DNA from 2 places in the Staphylococcus parequorum genome. Region 2 is predicted to be linked to the other one. Evidence: predicted binding sites of a transcription regulator. Region 2 holds the regulator's gene; the other holds the start of a gene.

Region 1 (7,025 bases), 200 kb from region 2:
TAGTATATATTTTAGAAGCAAAGGAGCAACTTAGAATGAAACAACATCAAGAAAAAATATCTCAATCAGAATGGGAAAAATACCAAGCATTTCAGAAGTACACAGCTAGTAAAAAAAGAAAAAATTGGCTTATTGGTTGTGGAGGATCTCTAATTTTAATTGTTTTAATTATTATTGGAATTTCAGCATGTACAGCCATTTTTGTAAATAATGATGAAAAAACAACATCTAGTGATAATAGCGATAGCGATAAAAAACAAATATATAAATTAGGAGAAACTGTTAAAAATGGAAACTTAGAAGTAACAGTTAATAATGTTGAAACTGCTAAACAGGTCGGTCCTTCTATTTTACCTACAACACCTAAAGATACTTTTATCATTGTAGATGTGAAAATTAAGAATAAAGGGAATACTGCTTTAACTATTGATAGTAATATGTTTAAGTTAAAATCAGGTAAAAAATCATTAGAAGCAGATTCTCAAGCTTCTATCTCTGCCAATCAAAGCGAAGATGGATCTATACAAAATTCTTTCTTCCTTGAACAGGTAAATCCAGATAGTATCACAGAAGGAAAAGTAGTTTTTGATGTTTCTTCTGAAATTATTAAAGCTAAAAACAATAAATTAGAAGTCTCTTCTAGTTTCTTCAGTATTAAAAGCGTAATTTTTGATTTGGGTAATATTAAAGAAATCGCAATGAATAATCAAAATGAACAGGAATTAAATAATTCAGTTATGAATATATCTAATGAAAGAAATTCACTAGTCCAAACTACCAACAATAGAACCTTAGATTCTGATATAACCTCTGATAATAACTCACGTAGTCAAGTCGAAAGTCCTACCAAAAAAGAAAACAATAGTTTTAACTCAGAACTTAACTCAGAACTTAACTCACAATCAGAACAAGATAAAAATAAGACTGAAGTAGATGAACGCACAGATAATTTTTATAATCAAGAACTAGATGAAATTAACACATCATGGATTGACGAAGATACTAATTTTTATGATGATTTTCCTCAGTCGAATTATGAAAAAACAGATATGCAATCAAATGAATTAGAATAATATTTAAGGGAAGTTCTTAAATCCCTATATATTTTTATTAAAAAGCACCTAGTGATTTAAATATAAAATTAAATATGCTTGAAATATTTGATATATTATAAGTAACAATTCGTAATAACCATTCCACTTCTCACTCTATAAAGTAACTCATTTCAAATTAAATCCCACTATACCAGATGTTAATTCATCTGGTATTTTTTTGGTCATTTATCGTATCCCTATATATATATTATCTTTTTAGCTCTTTGAAAAAGAACCTAAAAAAGAACCCCGTCGCAACGGAGTTCTTTTTTGAATAATATGTAATTTATTCTCTTAGTGTCCTGGGAGACCAAAGTTAAACTTTAGAGGTTAGACGAAAAGCGCATAACTAAAGCATTTCGCTACCTTTACTTTCGGAGCAAACAGAAAGAAACCGAACTATTTTGACACGTATTTGACACGTGAGCCCATCCACCTATTCATATAAATGAGCGGGTGGGTTGTTTGTTAATATACTTTTTCATATAATTAGTATCAACATAAGAAGAACTCATTTACACGCTTTTCAAAAAAAGAAATTCGGGGGTACATAAATTTGAATAATTTAGGAACTTTATATTTTTTATCAGGGAAAATGGGAGCCGGAAAATCTACTAGATCTAAAGAAATAGAACAAACTGAAAATGCAGTTTTATTGTCTGAAGATGAATGGTTAGAAAAATTATATCCAAATCAAATAAATGATTTTGATGATTACTTAAGTTACTCAAAGTTAATAAAACCATTATTGAAAGAGCACATCCAGCGAATTTTAAAAGTCGGTAGTAATGTAGTATTAGATTTTCCAGGTAACACTAAAACTCAAAGAAAATGGCTATTAAGTGTAGCTTCAGAAATTAATGCAAATCATCAATTAATTTTTCTCAATATAAGTGATGATAAATGTTTGAAACAAATTAATATAAGACGTAGTGAAGAACCAGAAAGAGAACAATTCGATACTAAAGAAACTTTCGAATATGTTTCTAGTTTCTTCGAACCCCCTGAATTTTCAGAAGGTTTAAATATTATAGAAATCAAATAGTTAACCCCATCTATTCATTTAGGTGGGCTACTTTATATCCACTATATCCTTTAAATTTATCTTACTTAAACTAGTTTCTTCATATAAATAGAGTAATTGTGTATGAACATCTACTTTGTGTATGTAACCTTCTATTGTTTGTATATACCCTTTCACAAAATACCTAACTTCTATCGCTGGATCGTTATACATTTTAAATATCAATGTATCATTTAATATATTTAATTGGTCATCGCTTAATTCGGGCTTTTCTATTTTATTTTGGTCTTGCATATATTCTTTCAAACGCTCATGTTGTTCAGGTATTGTGGAAAATGGTGCCCACTTAACTATGCCACGCCCTTCAGGTATACGTGGATTTAAATATTCACGTGGTATATTACGATAATCGGATTCATATTTATATTCATCTGGTGCATCTTGGTTAACAATCATTTTAATCACCTCATGAATATAATAGAACACTTGTTCGCATTAATCAATTTAATATCTATTTTTCTTAAAACCAATTATAATTAATCGTTACACAAATTCAGACAATCGAGGAGAATACATATGGATTATAAAAAAGAAATTGAAAAAATAGGTTGTAACACAAGAGAAGTAGCTAATCGAGTTGAAAAAGAAAATAATAACCCAATACTCAATGTGTTTTTAAATAAATAAAAACAGCCTATCTAATCAGATAGGCTGATTTATTAAACTTTGTTAAGCGTTCCACGTCGCTTGATAATTAAATACCCCAATTTTCTTATTGGAAACAAATTATAGATAAAAAACTTATATAAATTGTAGTTCATATATCTCTTTATTTTCATAAGTATTAAAACTATCAATATGACCTTTTAATACTACTTCTTGTTTCTTTCTACTCACATTGTGATAATATGTTAGCTTAATATTCATATCTGATTCGTAACCATTATTTTGAATAGTATCATCCAATTCATCGAATACAGTTTTATTAATAGGTAACATATAACTTTCCTTACTAGGTAACATATTTATATATTTCTTCTGAATTACATTATCTTTACCTAACATAACTTCAACAGTTATATTTTTAGCAGCTCCTCCACCAAGGTTATATAACTTTAAATAATCCTCATGTTCCTCAGTGTTTGAAGTTGTATTTCTTAAATTCAAATTTTCATCTTCATCTTTCTCTAAAAGGATTTGATTAAACCCTAAAGCTGGTATAAAACTAATTTTCATTTGATAAAGTTGAACTGATACCGATACAAAATAAAATAACGCCATAATAAAAGTTCCTAGTGATCCAATTGCTGAAATAATATTTATCATATTAAATCTCCTTTTTTAATTTTTAGGAGACAGTAGTAGGGATTTAATTATAGCATTTAAGGTGACTTTTTTGTACATTTTTAACGTTTCGCCCTATCTTACGTATAAAATCATAAAAAACACCCAGTGACATGTGTGGGTGATTAGCTTAAGTATATATGAAAAAATAGGACTGATTATAGTTAATTCAAATGTTCTTGTACATGTTATTATATTATACCACAAAAAAACACCCACTAGTTGGTGAGTGTTAAGGGGATTATTCGGAAAGTAATTTTTCCATATAGTCATTTTTTATTTCATAAATCACTGGATTGCTCTTCAATTTAATAAATTTATCTTGATGATTTTTTATAACTTCGTTTATTTTATTCCTTGAGAATCCAACAATTTCTTGAAGCTCTTTTAAACTAATTCGTGAATATTTGCTACCGAACACTTTATCTTGCAATAATATAAATAATATCTTGAATTCGTATTTATTAAGTTTCTTAGATTCAAGTGAATTACCTAATCTTGTAATGACTTCAATATTATTTTCAAATGTCTCAATAACACTTTCTTGACCTTCGATAACAATACTTAGCATTTCTTCAATAAAATTAGTTAATTCACCCATATTATAAAAATTAGAAGCATTTTCAAACGCTTTGTAATATTTGTTTTTTTTATTATTTACCACATAGGAAAACGTCAATGCTGTAAATGAATCTAAATGGTCATTTAATAATTTGGCTAAAATATATCTTCCTACCCTTCCATTACCATCATAAAATGGATGTAAGTATTCAAACATAAAATGACTTGCCATAATTTTATAAATTTCTGGAGCATTGTAATGTTTAATAAATTCTAATAATAGAGTTAGATATTCAAATATCTCTGCTTCGCTAAATTCGTTTCTATGGATCCATTTTGATTTAGTTTGGTCATATACGCCTATTGATTTTTTTCGAAACATATCTCCGTCTGGTAAATCTTTTTCCTTAATTTCGTCTGAAACCATTGTATCAAATATTCTACGTATATCAGAAATTTTATTAAATTCCATTTCATTGTTTTTCAACATTAAATATTGATTTACAAGTCCATCAAAACGTTTATTAGTACCTTTATGGCTATTGATTGATGCTGCTATTTCTTTCTTTGTACTTCTGATATTCTCTGTTTCGTTAGTGCTCTGCAATTCATTAATTAATAAATGCTTAATATATGCATCATTTGCTATTCCTGGCAAACTTGATGACATTTGTTGGATTTTCGCACTGTTTTTCAAGACAGTTTCAAGTTTCAATACAAGTTCTTTAGTTATAACAAAAAACAATGGATATTTAACATTACGGTGTTGTATTTCATTCTGTATAGGATTTATAACAATATCCGTAACAAAAGAAGAATAATTATTTCTTCGCATTTCGTATTCAGTTTCCATATTGTCCCAACCATACATATGAAATAGCTTTTTTAAAGGTTTATAATCCATAACACCACTCCTTATTCATCATATATTTAAATATGATGTCTATAATAAATAATTATAACTTATAAACAATATATATGGAAGTGGTATTATTTATAACAAAAATAGGGAAAGCACATGAGTGCCTACCCTACAAATATTAAAACGTAGCTACAATATGCCTAACAACAATTGTAAATATACATTACCACATTATATTATTTATTAAACAAAAAAATAACCACCCCGAAGGGTGGTTGTAATTAGAAATAAAATTTGATAGTTGTTAAACCATCTATTTCTAGGTTAACACAAAATACTACATGGACAGAGTAGTATTTTCACATAACAAAAGGAAGCGTTGGAATGTTACACTTCTATAATATTATTTCCCATTTTATTTATATTCAAACGTTATAAAGGCAAATAAAAAAGACACCTCTTAAAGAGATGCCATAATAACACTTGGTGGGTAAATTTATGACAGAAAATACCTATTACACATATTATCAAAATATTTTGTATACTACAACCAATAATAAAAAGCCACCTCAATAAGAGATGACCTACAGTGGTTAGAATGTTTGTAAATATTTTTGGCACAAAATATCTAAGTCAACGATATCATCTATTTCCACACAATGCTACCCCAATACTTTTCATACTTAATTCTTTCTTGTTTATCTGTAATCTTACATACAGCTAAATAGAAATAACCAGCATTAGGATTAGTAGGATATTTAAACTTAATCCACCAATATCCATCCTTTTTAGTAACACTCACAAAGTCTACCCATTCATTCGCATAAATCCATGAACTAGTATCAACAATCTCTCCACTTAAACTAGGAGTACGCCTTACTTTAATAGTTGTGTTAGCAGTAAAACGCCCTGCCCAATTCCATGTTATTTTCTGGGGAACTTTAAAATTAGGGCGCACAAAGTACATATTAGGATCATAAGGATGTGTACGTTGAGTTACAGTTTCCCAACCTGTGCCCCCTTGTTCTGGACCTTCTGTCCAACCGCCACCTAACCAATTCTGTTCTAAGATAGTTAGTTGATTTAAAGTAGCTGAAATGACATAACCTACATGACCCGCACCATCTCCAAATGTATATGGGAAAATAACCATATCACCAGGTTGAGCCAAAAAGTCTAGCGTATTTTTATAAACTGTAGCTTTGTCTTTCAACATTTCTTTATTATCTATGTGTATATCTTTGGCGTAATCCCCTTGTAAAGATGTACCAGGAAATAGTTTGACCCACCCTGCGTTTGCATAATCATAGCATTGATAACCATACCAACAATCAAAATCATATTGCTTACCTATTGTATTATTTAGCCAAACTAAAAATTCATTTTTTGTCATTTCTGCATTTGCCATTATATTACCTCCAATTAAATTAAAAAGCCGACACAATGTGCCGACTTAATTCATATTTATTTCCAAGTGATAGTTCCCCAGTATTTTTCATTCTTAATTTTTTCTTGTGGATCAGTAATTCGACATACTGCACAATAGAAATAATCATCGCTTGAACCTGGTGCTACGTATTTAAAACGAATCCACCAGTAACCATCAGCTTTTATAATTTGGTCAAATGGAACATAATCGTTTTTATCATATAACCATGAGTTTTTATCGACTAATGTTCCACTTGTAGTTGGTGATTTACGTACTTTAATCCCTTTATCATTTGTAGGTTGTGGGTAATAAGTACCTGCCCAATTCCACTTCGTTTTTTCATTTGGTAATTCAACTTTTTTATAATACTTAGCTACGATATTATCTAAATTAGATGTAGCTCTACTATATCCAGCTGCTTGTAAAACGTTACCAGGGTCTTGTTTATCTGCTTGGATATCTTGGTGTCCTGGCATCTCAGTTTTATAATCAATATCCCAATATTCAGCTAAGTAAGCTAATACGCGCGCCCCATTATCTAATGCTTTTTGTGAGCGTGTTTTATTTGTGAAATAGCAAATCTCAATGCCTGCAGCACCATCATTTGCATTTACGCCATACCATGCATTGTCAGTTGGTGTACTTGGTAATACGTGATAAGCTACTTCATCTACAGGAATACAAATAATCGCTTCTTTTTCATCTACAAAA
Region 2 (13,232 bases):
CGTTTTCGTTAGCACGTTTTAGCATAGTTTGTTGGAAAATTTCATATACTTCTTCAGGCACATTGAAACGTTTTTCAGGATCTAAACCATAATTTTCGAAAGCTAATTTTCTTTCGTCTTCACCTAATGGCGCACCGTGCACACCATGAGAAGCTTGTTTGTTTGGTGCACCATAACCAATAATTGTTTTAACTTCAATTATTGTAGGTACATCATTAGACTTCGCTTCTTCAATTGCTTTATCAATTGCTTCGATATCATTACCGTCTTCAATTAAAATATGCTTCCAACCGTATGCTTCGAAACGACCTTTAACATCTTCAGAAAATGCTTTATCTAAATCACCATCTAAAGAAATATCATTTGAATCATATAAAACAATTAGTTTATCTAATTGACTATGACCTGCTAATGAAGCAGCTTCATGTGAAACACCTTCCATTAAGTCACCATCAGAAGCAAGTACATAAGTATAATGATCTACAACTTGTGCGTCATCTTTATTAAATTTACCAGCTAAGTGTTTTTCTGCCATTGCCATACCAACTGACATAGCGAAACCTTGTCCAAGTGGACCTGTTGTTACTTCAATGCCATCCGTATGTCTAAATTCAGGATGACCAGGCGTTTTAGAATCCCATTGTCTAAATTGTTTTAGCTCTTCTAATTCTAAACTACCTGAAACATGTAATAAACTGTATAATAACGCAGACCCGTGTCCCGCAGATAATACAAAGCGATCTCTATCAAAGAAATCTTTTGATTGGGGGTTAAAGTTTAAATGACGCGTCCATAAAGTATAGGCCATAGGAGCAGCGCCCATTGGTAATCCAGGGTGACCTGAGTTTGCTTTTTCAATAGCATCGATACTTAACGCTCTAATCGTATCTATCGCTAATTGATCTTTTTCTATATTCATCTAACATGACTTCCTTTCTTCTAGCAAGATTCAATACCATTATACATTAATTTTCTTCTATTTAACAAAAAAGTGATTTAGTTTTTATCTTCTTTGTCTTTAGAATCTAATATTTTTTTCACTTTATTAGGTGTAACATCATTTCCTTCTGAATCAATAATTCTAGTACTTTCAATTTGTTGCTTGAACTTGCCTCTAAATTCGTCTAAATAAGCTTTGCGCAACTTAGATTGCTCTTTGGCTTCAATTTGAGTAAGTCCCTGTTCTTTTTTCTTCTTTGCTAATTCATTAATACGTTCTAAATCTACGCTACCCTTGTTAGCCATAGTTAACCTCCGTAATTTATAATCTAGGAAAAATATAACAAAAAAGTGAGCGAAACTAAATCGTTTCGCTCACTTTATCCCTATTTACTATTAACATGCTTGCTTTCCCAAATCACTTCTATTTAAAAAATTATTTAACCGCTGCTATAACCGGTTGTTGTTCGTGTTCGCTATTCTCTTCGATTTTCACATTGTATTGTTCGCTTTGTGCTGGTTCATGCGTTATTTGATGATCGGTCATTTCGTACGTCTGTTCTGATTCTGCATTGTTATGTGCACTTAAAATAAATAATGCGCTTAATAGCATCGTAACAAGTAACACTGTTACATACGCTTTTATTTGGTGTTTATATATTTTCAACATTAATAGCCACTCCTAGAACGTTTGTTTGTATTTACACCTTACCAGAACACTTGTTCCGAGTCAACAAGAAACGAACAAACGTTTGTAATATATATATATGCATGCTATAATAAAAACAAATTAATCTAGGGAGTGCCTACTATGAGAGAGTTAACAAAGCGACAAAGTGAAATTTTCGAATATATAAAACAAACAGTTCATTCAAAAGGATATCCGCCAAGTGTAAGAGAGATTGGTGAAGCCGTAGGATTAGCATCAAGTTCTACAGTGCACGGTCATTTATCAAGATTAGAAGAAAAGAGTTATATAAGAAGAGATCCTACTAAACCTCGTGCAATTGAAATTGTATCAGAACAATTAGGTGATACTTTAAATATGGAAGAAACTATTCATGTTCCTGTAATCGGTAAAGTAACAGCCGGTATACCGATTACTGCCGTAGAAAATGTTGAGGAATATTTCCCGTTACCCGAACACTTCACTTCAACTCATAATAGTGATATTTTCATTCTCAATGTCGTTGGAGACAGTATGATTGAAGCAGGTATCTTAGATGGTGATAAAGTAATCGTTAGAAGCCAAACAATCGCTGAAAATGGAGATATTATTGTTGCTATGACTGAAGAAAATGAAGCTACTGTTAAACGGTTCTATAAAGAAAAGACACGTTATCGCTTACAACCTGAGAATAGTACAATGGAACCTATCTATTTGGAACATGTAACTGTATTAGGTAAAGTTGTAGGCCTATTTAGAGAAATGTAATTATAAATTGAATCCTTTAAAAACACTCTCACAAAAATAAGAGATTGAGCAATGAGCTCAACCTCTTATTTTTTGTCTTTTTTATCTAAGACTTCTTTTACTTTTTCAAGTATATCTTCTGTTTTATCTTTTTTATTTGTTGTCATAACTTATTCATCCTCACAAATTATAAGATACCCTCTTATAACAATCAATAAACACTATCCACTGTAATTTTCAGTCCAATAAGGTTGTCTATCTTCATTAAAGTCGACACCTACACCTAATGTTTTGAATTCTTTTTTTAGTATGTTCTTTCTATGTCCCAATGAATTCATTAAACCTTGGTGTGCATAAATGCTACTTGTTTGACCATAAGCTAGATTTTCACCTGCTGCATTAAAATCATGACCGTCAGCTTCTAATCTGTCGAATGGTGAATCACCTGATAAATTATCATGATCAAAATAATCATGCTCTGCCATATCTACACTATGTTTTCTAGCAGTATCAGAAATACTAGCCGAATAATTTAACGAGGCTAAATCACGTTGGACTCTCTCAGCGTTTACTAAATCAAAGTTTTGTAATTCGAAACTTTGCGCTAACCCTTCTGATGGTGCAGCGTATTGTTGTTGTAAGCGGTTTTCCATTTTTTCACTAACTTGTAAAAGTGCAGTTAAGTTATTGTTCTCATGTTTGTCGTAAAAAGCTGTTGTATAAATCTGATCATCATGGAAATTGTCGAATTCGTCATCTTGCACATCAAATTTTACATGACCTTTTTCTTTTTCAGTAATAGGTTCACCTAATCTATCTCTAACGACTTCTTTGGGTGTTCCATATTTAATTTTTGATTTTGATGAAATCACATTCTGATTACTATAAAGTGCATTTACTTTATCATCAATGTAACTCACCATCACAAATGATCTATAATCACCAGAGTAGTAAGTATGCCAATTTGTACCGTACTCACTAGAAGTCACACGTTGTGCGTCTCCTAACTTTTTGTCAACTTCATCTTTAGTCATGTTCATTTGAATATTATTCACAGCAAATTCTTGTTCACTCGGCACTTTCAACGCATCATCAGAAGTAGATTGTTCTGATGTCCAACCATCCACTTTTGATTTAAACTGTTGTTGTAACGATGTCATAGGAGCTGTTTCTTTGATTGGAACGACTAATACTATGATTAACAAAACAACTATATATAATAAAATTTTTCTGATTTTATACACCCACTATAAAACTAGTCTCTATCACCATTAAAAATAGAGTTTCTAACAATTACATAATCCACTTTTCTTAACGCATTCAAATCTTTGCCACCTGAATATGAAATTGAACTTTGTAAATCTTGTTGCATTTCTATTAAAGTATTCAGTAAAGAACCTTTGTGTTCAACAAACATTTTTTTACCTTCAACATTTTTGTGTTCGCCTTTTTGGAATTCAGAAGCACTACCAAAGTATTCTTTATACATTTTACCATCTAATTCAACAGTTTCGCCAGGAGATTCTTCATGTGCTGCAAATAATGAACCCACCATTACCATTGATGCGCCAAAGCGAATTGATTTAGCGATATCACCATGTGTTCTGATACCACCATCAGCGATGATTGGTTTTCGTGCTGCTTTACTACAATGGTTGAGTGCTGATAACTGCCAGCCACCAGTTCCAAAACCAGTTTTAATTTTAGTAATACAAACGCGACCAGGGCCTATACCTACTTTCGTAGCATCTGCACCGGCATTTTCAAGTTCACGAACGCCTTCAGGTGTACCCACATTACCAGCTATTACAAATGTCTCTGGAATATGTGCTTTTATATGTTTAATCATATTAATGACTGAATCTGAATGACCATGTGCAATATCAATTGTAATATAGTCAGGGATTATTTTTTCTGCTGCTAATTTTTCAACAAAACCGAATTCACGCTCTTTCACTCCTACAGAAATAGATGCGAACAAACCTTTATCTTGCATCCTTTTAGTAAATGGAATACGAGCTTCTTCGTCAAATCTATGCATAATATAAAAATAATTATTTTCTGCAAACCATTCTGCTAATTCTTCATTCATCACTGTTTGCATATTTGCTGGTACTACTGGCAATTTAAAGTTTCTTGAACCAAATTTAACAGTTGTATCACATTCAGAGCGACTATCAACAATACATTTATTTGGTATCAGTTGGATATCTTCATAATCAAAAATTTTCATAATTTAACAAACCCCTAACATCTTTAATAAAACAATAATATAATGGTAAGATTTTCATGATGATTTTAAATATTATATAAGGAAAATACATGTTTTTACATCAGATTCCGAACAATAACTTTTTAATTTATCTTAACCAATTGATAATATACATTGTTTTACTATAAATGTAAACGAACTTGGGTCGTATTTACCAACTTGATTTTTTAATACCTGGAATTTGTCCTTTATGTGCATATTCACGGAAAGCAATTCTAGACATTGCAAATTTTCTGTAAACACCTCTAGGTCTTCCAGTAACTTTACAACGACGTGTTAATCTTGTTGGTGAGGCATCTCGTGGTAATTTTCTTAAAGCTTCATAATCTCCTTTAGCTTTCAATTCTTGACGTAATTCATAATACTGAGCGACTAACCGTTCTCTTTTTTGTTCTTTTGCTATTTTTGATTTTTTTGCCATTAATATAACTCTCCTTTTAAATCGTAATGATTTCGTTTTAAATCATAACACATCTATTTAATTAATCAAATAGAAAGTTCTAAATCCAACTCATTATTACAATTTGTTTGAATGAGATAATTCATATCTTCTTTAATGCATATATATTTTAGAAAAGTAATTGAAATTGAATAATTTATATGATAGAATTTTAAAGCGTAATCATTCCTGTTAAGAAAGAGGTGTCAACTTTGCGCGTAAATATTACATTGGCTTGTACTGAGTCTGGCGAGCGTAACTATATTACTACTAAAAATAAACGTAATAATCCCGAGCGTATAGAACTTAAAAAGTTCTGTCCAAGATTAAACAAATATACGTTACATCGCGAAACAAAATAATATGATGTTAGACCTTATCTTTTGAATACGACATATTTAAAAGTAATACAGAACTTAAATGATTTGTTAAGTTCCAGAAATAAAGGTGTTTCCATAATGGTGTCACCTAAGAACGTAGATAGGGAGTGGGACAGAAATCTAATTTTTCTAATAAAATTTTGTCGTCCCACCCCAGCACAGCTGACTAGAACTGAAAAAAGCTTGATATAAGCGCATTTTCAATTCAGTCAGCCACTGCCAATATAAAAATGAGCCTGAGGACATATGCTATGTCCCAGGCTCTATTTCCTACGATTAGTCAAGTACTAGTATTTAAAAAAGGCATACTAAAATAGACCTTATGATTTTATTTTTTAAAATAAGGTGTTAATATATATTTGATTGTATGATTGTTTTAATGTGGGGACATTTGATAATCATATAACTTATTATTAGTAACTAAATAATGAATTGTTTTCAATAGGCGGTTCATACAAGCTACTATTGCAGTCTTATGAGATTTCTCATTAGGCTGCTTTCTTAATTTATAATAATAATCTACTATATGATTTTCAAAACGGTGTTGACCACGTAATATATTACATATAACCAAAAATAATAAACGACGTGCTTTTTTGTTTCCACGTTTATTAATTGTGTCTCTATAATGCGTTAACCCAGATTGATATCGTTTGATATCAATACCTACAAATGCGTTTAATTGTTTATGAGAGTGAAAGTTAGAAATATCTCCCAATTCTCCAATAATCATCGCCGCTGTTAATTCTCCTATACCTGGAATAGAAATAATATTTTGAAAGCAATTTAATTCTCGTGCTAAATCAATCATCTCATTATCTAGCTTATCCATCTGTTGAATAGAAAATTTTAATTGTTGAGTAATAATTTGAACTTTTTGGACTAAAAATGATTCTGCTTCTACATTTGGATAACTTTCATTCGCTAATTGAAGTAAAAGTGTTGAATACTTGTCTGCTTTTTCTAGAGACATACCTTTATTTGTTGAGTTAAGTATATCTAAAGTTAATGTGTGTGGGGCTTTTTGAAGCACAAAGTCTGGATGAGAAAAGCATTCCGCAATATTAAGGGCAATTATAGAATAGCGATTTTTAAAAAGATTTTCTAATCCGGGAAAAGTTTGATGAAGCACTTCAATCAATTCTATTTTTAAACGATTTTAATTATTTTCGATTTCAAGATGAAATCGAGCTCTTTCTCTTAATTCGAAATAAATAGAACTATCTGATTGTTTCATACTCTTTTTTGAAAGATTTGGTGCTAATAGAGCTAACTTGTGAGCGTCAGACTTATCCGTTTTCCAGGACCTTAAAGAACTTGTTTTAAACTTTGCTTCTAACGGATTAATTTCAACGAAATTAATATGATTTGTCTTACAAAACTTAGCCATAGCTCTTGAATAAATTCCAGTCGATTCAAATATGAGACACATATCATGAAATTGCTTCAAATATTTAAGTAAATGGTTAAATCCATTTTGGTTATTTTGCATTGTAAATTCTTTAACAAATTGCTTTTCAGAATAGTGGGCAATTACACTATCTTTTTTACTAATATCAATTCCTAAGTATTCGATATAAATCAAACCTCCTAAAAAAAGTTTGAGAAGCGAAAACTTTACTTAACCTTTCTCATTTCACTTTCCTATACACGGTTTCAAGAACCCAACATACTACAATCGAATTTCAAAAGGCGAGAGTAAAGCTGATCAGTTTTTAGTACGGATTTAAAATCCAAGAGTCTGCTCGATCTACTTCTCTCTACAACTATAAAAAATAGCTGTGAAAAAATCTATCGTCATAGATTTCTTCACAGCTAATCTTAGTATGTTTTTTATATTCATTTTTATTGAGAGTATCTTTTTTTATTTCATTTTCTAAGGGCTTTTTCATAATAGAGATTCCTTTATTTTTATTATGAAACTTTAAATTTGATTAGATCATCACACAGAAATAAACCCTTTTGCCATGCATTCCATAGCTTTCAAATCTTATAGGTCATTAATAAGTGTTAATTAACATTTTACAACTTAATTGTCACTTTTAAATTTTTAAGCAGTCTTCTAATCAACCGTGAAACATCTTATAATAGAATAAGTATTTATTATTGGAGGAGAATTTTATGGAAAATCGCCACATGTCAGACGAGCAGAAAAGTCATATCATTAATTCAATAACGACAAAAACAAAAGACAAAAGTATTTGTAATTGTGAACAGCCTAAAATCGAAATTTTAAATGGGCATTATTTCGCGCCCTTATTAACAGCTTCATTAGGAAATGATGCAACGCCGTTAATTGCACTAATGTGCAATAATTGCGGTAAAATCCATTTTTATTCACAAAACTTTTTAGGAATTAAAACGAGATAACATAAAAAGGTAGCCTCCATTATATTGGAAGCTACCTTTAATTATAAATTCTGCTTTAAGGTTTTAAAAATCTTAGAAAGTTAATACCCATCATATTAACTTAGTCTGCTACTTCTAAATCTACATCATTGATATCAATACCTAATGCATTCGCTACGCCTTTACCATATTCACTATCAGCTTTGTAACAGTGACGGATATGACGGTGTTGAACTTCTAATGTAGTACCTTGCATTTCATTTGCAGTATTTACAAATATACGCTCTTGTTGCTCTTTAGATTGTAATCTAAACAAGCGACCTGGTTGTTCGAAGTAATTGTCATCATCTTGTCTAAAATCATATTCATATGCTTCGCCTTCAATTGGTAATCCAGGTTTTTTAAATTGTGGTTGATCTTCAAAAGAACCATCACTATTTGGATAATAGTGTGTGCCACCGCCTTGATTATTATCTAAAATTCTCATTTGACCATCTCTACTGAATGGACAAATATTTTCAACACCTACACCTTTAGGTTGGTTTACTGGAATTTGCCAATGGTTAGCACCCAGTCTGTAACGTTGTGTATCACCATATGAGAATAAGCGGCCTTGTAACATTTTATCCGGTGAAAAATCTAATCCTGGTACAATGTTTGTTGGCGCAAATGCAGCTTGTTCAACATCTTGGAAGTAGTTATCAGGGTTACGGTTCAGTTCCCATTCACCAACTTCAATTAGCGGATAATCACCTTTATACCAAACTTTAGTTAAATCGAATGGATTATCTTTATGATTTCTTGCTTGCTCTTCAGTCATCACTTGAATATATAATTTCCATTTTGGATAATCTTTATTTTCGATTGCTTCGAATAAATCACGTTGTGATGATTCTCTATCGTTAGCAATAACGCTTGCTGCTTCCTCAGGTTGTAAGTTTTCAATGCCTTGTTGAGTTCTGTGATGGAATTTCACCCATACACGTTCACCTTTGTCATTGTACATTGAATAAGTATGAGAACCGAAGCCATGCATATTTCTAAAACCTTTTGGAATCCCTCTATCTGACATCAAGATTGTTACTTGATGTAATGCTTCTGGTAACGAAGTCCAAAAGTCCCAATTGTTTTGCGAACTACGCATATTAGTTCGTGGATCACGTTTTACTGCGTGATTAAGACTCGCGAATAATTTAGGATCTCTAAAGAAGAATACTGGTGTGTTATTACCTACTAAATCCCAGTTACCTTCATCCGTATAAAATTTCAAAGCAAATCCACGGATATCACGTTCAGCGTCTGCTGCACCACGCTCTCCAGCTACTGTTGAAAAACGTGCAAACATTTCTGTTTGTTTTCCAACTTCTGAAAAAATACTTGCAGAAGTATATTTTGTAATATCATTTGTTACTGTGAATGTACCAAATGCTCCAGAACCCTTCGCATGCATGCGTCGTTCAGGAATAACTTCTCTATCAAAATGAGCCATTTGCTCTAAAAAGTACCAATCTTGCATTAATAGTGGTCCTCTAGGTCCTGCCGTCATACTATTTTCTCTGTCCGAGACTGGCGCACCAAAAAGGCTTGTCAATTTTTTATCATTACTCATAAAAATTCCCCCTCGATTTTCTAAATAATAATAATTATTATCTAGCACTTATTTTAATGTAATATGATTTTAAAAGCAACAAAGTATCATTGAAATATGTGAAAGTTTTCTAAATATTTAAATATTTTATGAATTTTAAGTCACAAAAGGCATTGCTTGTATCACTTAAAAGCATTAAAATGGACTGTATATATAAAATTCAATAGATTATAGGAGATTTTTTATGGCACAAAATAATATGAATCGTGGTCTTAACTCTCGACATATTTCAATGATAGCAATAGGCGGCGCCATCGGTACTGGTTTATTTGTAGCAACTGGGAATGTTATATCTCAAGCTGGTCCAGGCGGCGCAATATTGGCGTACTTGATTATTGGCGTAATGCTGTATTTCTTAATGTCATCTATCGGTGAATTAGCTACGTTTTATCCTGTTTCGGGGTCATTCAGTTCATACTCTACCCGTTTCGTGGATAGTTCATTAGGCTTTACGATGGGTTGGTTATATTGGGCAATATGGTTACTCGTAACGAGTGTTGATATCATTATATCTGCAAGCGTACTTTATTATTGGGATGTATTTCAATTCTTCTCACCAATGACGTGGAGTATTATCTTTTTATGTTTACTCTTTTTACTGAACATTTTTTCAGTTAAAGCTTTTGGTGAAACAGAATTTTGGTTGTCACTTATAAAAGTTATCACAATTGTTGTATTTATTGTGATTGGTGTATTAACTATTGTTGGTATCTTAGGTGGTAAAACATATGGTTTAAGCAATTTCACAAGCGGAGAAGCACCGTTTGTTGGTGGGATTTCAGGCTTCTTAGGCGTATTACTGGTCGCAGGTTTCTCTGTTGGTGGTACTGAGGTTGTTGCTGTAACGGCTGGAGAATCCTCCAATCCGCATCGTTCAATGCCTAAAGCAATTAAACAAGTATTTTGGAGAATTTTATTATTCTATGTATTATCAATAGCTGTCATATCAGCAATTATTCCTTATACTGATCCAATGTTATTGAACAAAAGTGAATCAGTAGCACAAAGTCCATTTACAATTGTATTTGACCGTGTAGGTATTGCATTTGCAGCATCTGTAATTAACGCTGTAATTTTAACTGCATTATTATCTGCAGCGAACTCAGGTATCTATACTACGAGTCGTATGCTATTCTCAATGGCAGAAGATAAGCAAGCACCAAGATTCTTAGGTAAATTAAATAAAACTACAAAATTACCAATGGCTGCACTTTTTGTTACTTTTATCATTGTATTAGCTATAATTATTATCGCCCAATTCAAATCTGATATTATTTTCACATTACTTAATATCATTGGTTCTTTAGTCATTGTAATTTGGGGATCCAGTATTTTAGCACAAATAAGATTACGGTCAGCAATTAAAAAACAAAATAAAAATCCTGATGATGTACTTCCTTATAAAGCACCATTTTACCCATTAGGACCTATCATTGTAATTCTTGCTTTACTATTCTTATTTGTTGGAAATTCATTTGGTGCTGTAATGGCTCGTGATTTCGGAGCATTATTCCGAAATATTTTCCCTATGGTGATTTTAGCTATTGTTTACTTTGGTCATAAGTATTTCAAAAAAACTAAAATTGTTAAACTTGAAGAGTTGGATTTAAAAAGTCACGATTACAGTTAATGTCTTAGCATTGATGCACAGAAGCAATTATTTGTTTCTGTGCATCAATGCTTTTTCTTTTATAATAAATCGTGTTTATTGAATTCAACACATATTCAAATCTATAAGGCGATGATATTTTCAGTTGAAGAGAAATATAGTATAATGGATTATAATAATAAACGTAACTTAGAGGTGGAAATTATGATTGGACAAACGAATTTATTTGACGATATTTTAGAAACTGAGGAACGCTTCGTTATTGTTGTGCAATCACTTGAAGATAGACATAACCGCTTAATTAAACGCACATTAAGGGAGTATAGTAGTTTAGACCATTCACAAATGGAAAGTCTTTTTAACCATCTTAAAGATTTATTTCTCGAAGAAGATTTTGAAGAGAATCAATCCGCATTTTCTATTACAGTCTACACAAATTTAGATTATGCAGCTGATCAGGTATACGCGCATGTTAAACGACATCGCGGTAAAAATGAATGGACACATACAGCAAAATAAATACGTAAACGAACTTTAGACGATTGCTCTATTCATAAAACAAATCACCAATTCAATGGCTTGATATGCCAAGGAATTGGTGATTTTTTAAATTGAACAAATATAAACTAAACTTAAATCCAAGCCTATTTTATTATTTTTTGTAACGTATGTGGAATGCCATTATCAATATTACTTAAAGTAATTTCATCAGCTACAGCCTTCACAGCGTCATTTGCGTTGTCCATAGCTACTGCATAGCCTACAACTTCAAGCATTGATATATCGTTAGAACTATCACCAAATGCGACGACTTGTGCTATATCTATATCCAATTTCTCACATAGAGCAATAATTGCATTTCCTTTAGATACGTCTTTTGTCATAAATTCTAAAAAGTAAGGTTTGCTTGTTGTAACATCTACAGCTTCATTGAAACTGCCATCTAATTCAGTGTTAATAGCTGAAACTTTAGAAACATAATCAACGCCCATAATTTTAGGCACATCTGATTGAATATACGCCTTTATATCAACTACATGCTTCATTGGTAAACCAGTAAGCTCTGATTCAATGTTCATGTATTCGTGTTCACCTTCATATATGATGTGACCATCTTGATAAGTTAAAACAAACAATTCATGTTTTCTACAAAAATCTACAATTAAATCAAAATTTTCTTTCGTTATTGCTCGGCTCACTTCAACCGCTTCATCACGAACATTGATTGTTTGACCACCATTGTAACTAATCACATAACTATTATGTCGATCTAACTCTAACAATTTCGCAGTGGGTAGCATACCTTCAGTTGGACGACCTGAAGCTAAAATAACTTTATACCCTTGTTTTTGTATCTCAATTAAATAAGATTCTGTCTCAGGGCTGACTTTATTTTCAGCATTCATCAACGTATCGTCCATATCCATTACTATTACTTTATATTTACTCATGTTGCCTATCTCCTTTCAACATCTTCATTCTATACTACACCAAATTAAAGATGTTGGTACAATACTTTAGTTTCTACACCAGATTCGTTGATTGTAACAAGTTCAGATCGGCAACTTTCAAATTCATGCTTTAATTCTCTTACCAACTCACCACTACGTTCAGGTGCAATTAAATTTAATACTGTAGGCCCTGCACCACTTATTACTGTCGCATAGGCTTGGTACTGTTTAGCAATCGCTTTAATCGATTGGAACTCAGGTATTAAATGCTGTCTATAAGGTTCATGGAAGCCATCTTGCTCCATCATCTTGCCAGCAAGTTCATAATTATGCTGTATGAGTGCACTAATCATCGTATTACTTATTGCACTGTTTTGAACCGCTTTTTTGTGTGAAAAAGTATCAGGCAACGCATTTCTTGAGTCAGTTGTCTTCAATTCATATGATGGAATTGTGATAATAATATCTACTTTCGGTGTGTCAATATAAGACACATCTGTAACCTTTGTATCTGGATTATAATACCCGAGTACTAAACCACCATATATCGTAGGTGCGACATTATCAGGATGCCCTTCAAATTCTGTAGCAAGTTGAAGCAATTCATACTTAGACAATTCTATATCACCAAAATAGTTAGCAATATAAAGCGCACCTACCAATGCAGAGGCTGAAGAACCTAATCCTCTCGCTAATGGAATTTCACTTCTCATTTCTATATCTAAGTTGGG

Evidence for each region. The regulator LexA, encoded in region 2, represses DNA repair genes until DNA is damaged. The targets are predictions, from matches to a motif close to CGAACATATGTTCG.
Region 1: AAA453_RS10455 (YolD-like family protein) is a predicted target of LexA. The motif match lies at 2,598-2,611, and genes of this name have one in related genera.

Annotation. Positions count from the first base shown of each region.
Region 1 covers NZ_CP150682.1:2,147,813-2,154,837, forward strand. The annotation lists gene AAA453_RS10445 (DUF4352 domain-containing protein) at 36-1,073, shown strand; gene AAA453_RS10450 (AAA family ATPase) at 1,651-2,139, shown strand; gene AAA453_RS10455 (YolD-like family protein) at 2,167-2,574, opposite strand; gene AAA453_RS10460 (hypothetical protein) at 2,920-3,444, opposite strand; gene AAA453_RS10465 (Fic family protein) at 3,704-4,927, opposite strand; gene AAA453_RS10470 (CHAP domain-containing protein) at 5,532-6,293, opposite strand; partial or broken gene AAA453_RS10475 (SH3 domain-containing protein) at 6,350-6,652, opposite strand; partial or broken gene AAA453_RS10480 (peptidoglycan recognition protein family protein) at 6,803-7,025, opposite strand, start outside.
Region 2 covers NZ_CP150682.1:1,947,681-1,960,912, forward strand. The annotation lists gene tkt (transketolase) at 1-919, opposite strand, end outside; gene AAA453_RS09535 (DUF896 domain-containing protein) at 997-1,245, opposite strand; gene sosA (DNA damage-induced cell division inhibitor SosA) at 1,376-1,609, opposite strand; gene lexA (transcriptional repressor LexA) at 1,751-2,374, shown strand; gene AAA453_RS09550 (CAP-associated domain-containing protein) at 2,575-3,597, opposite strand; gene guaC (GMP reductase) at 3,609-4,586, opposite strand; gene rpsN (30S ribosomal protein S14) at 4,777-5,046, opposite strand; gene rpmG (50S ribosomal protein L33) at 5,277-5,426, shown strand; partial or broken gene AAA453_RS09570 (IS110 family transposase) at 5,821-7,020, opposite strand; gene AAA453_RS09575 (hypothetical protein) at 7,566-7,814, shown strand; gene AAA453_RS09580 (catalase) at 7,915-9,402, opposite strand; gene AAA453_RS09585 (amino acid permease) at 9,626-11,071, shown strand; gene AAA453_RS09590 (hypothetical protein) at 11,255-11,569, shown strand; gene AAA453_RS09595 (Cof-type HAD-IIB family hydrolase) at 11,695-12,501, opposite strand; gene thrB (homoserine kinase) at 12,546-13,232, opposite strand, start outside.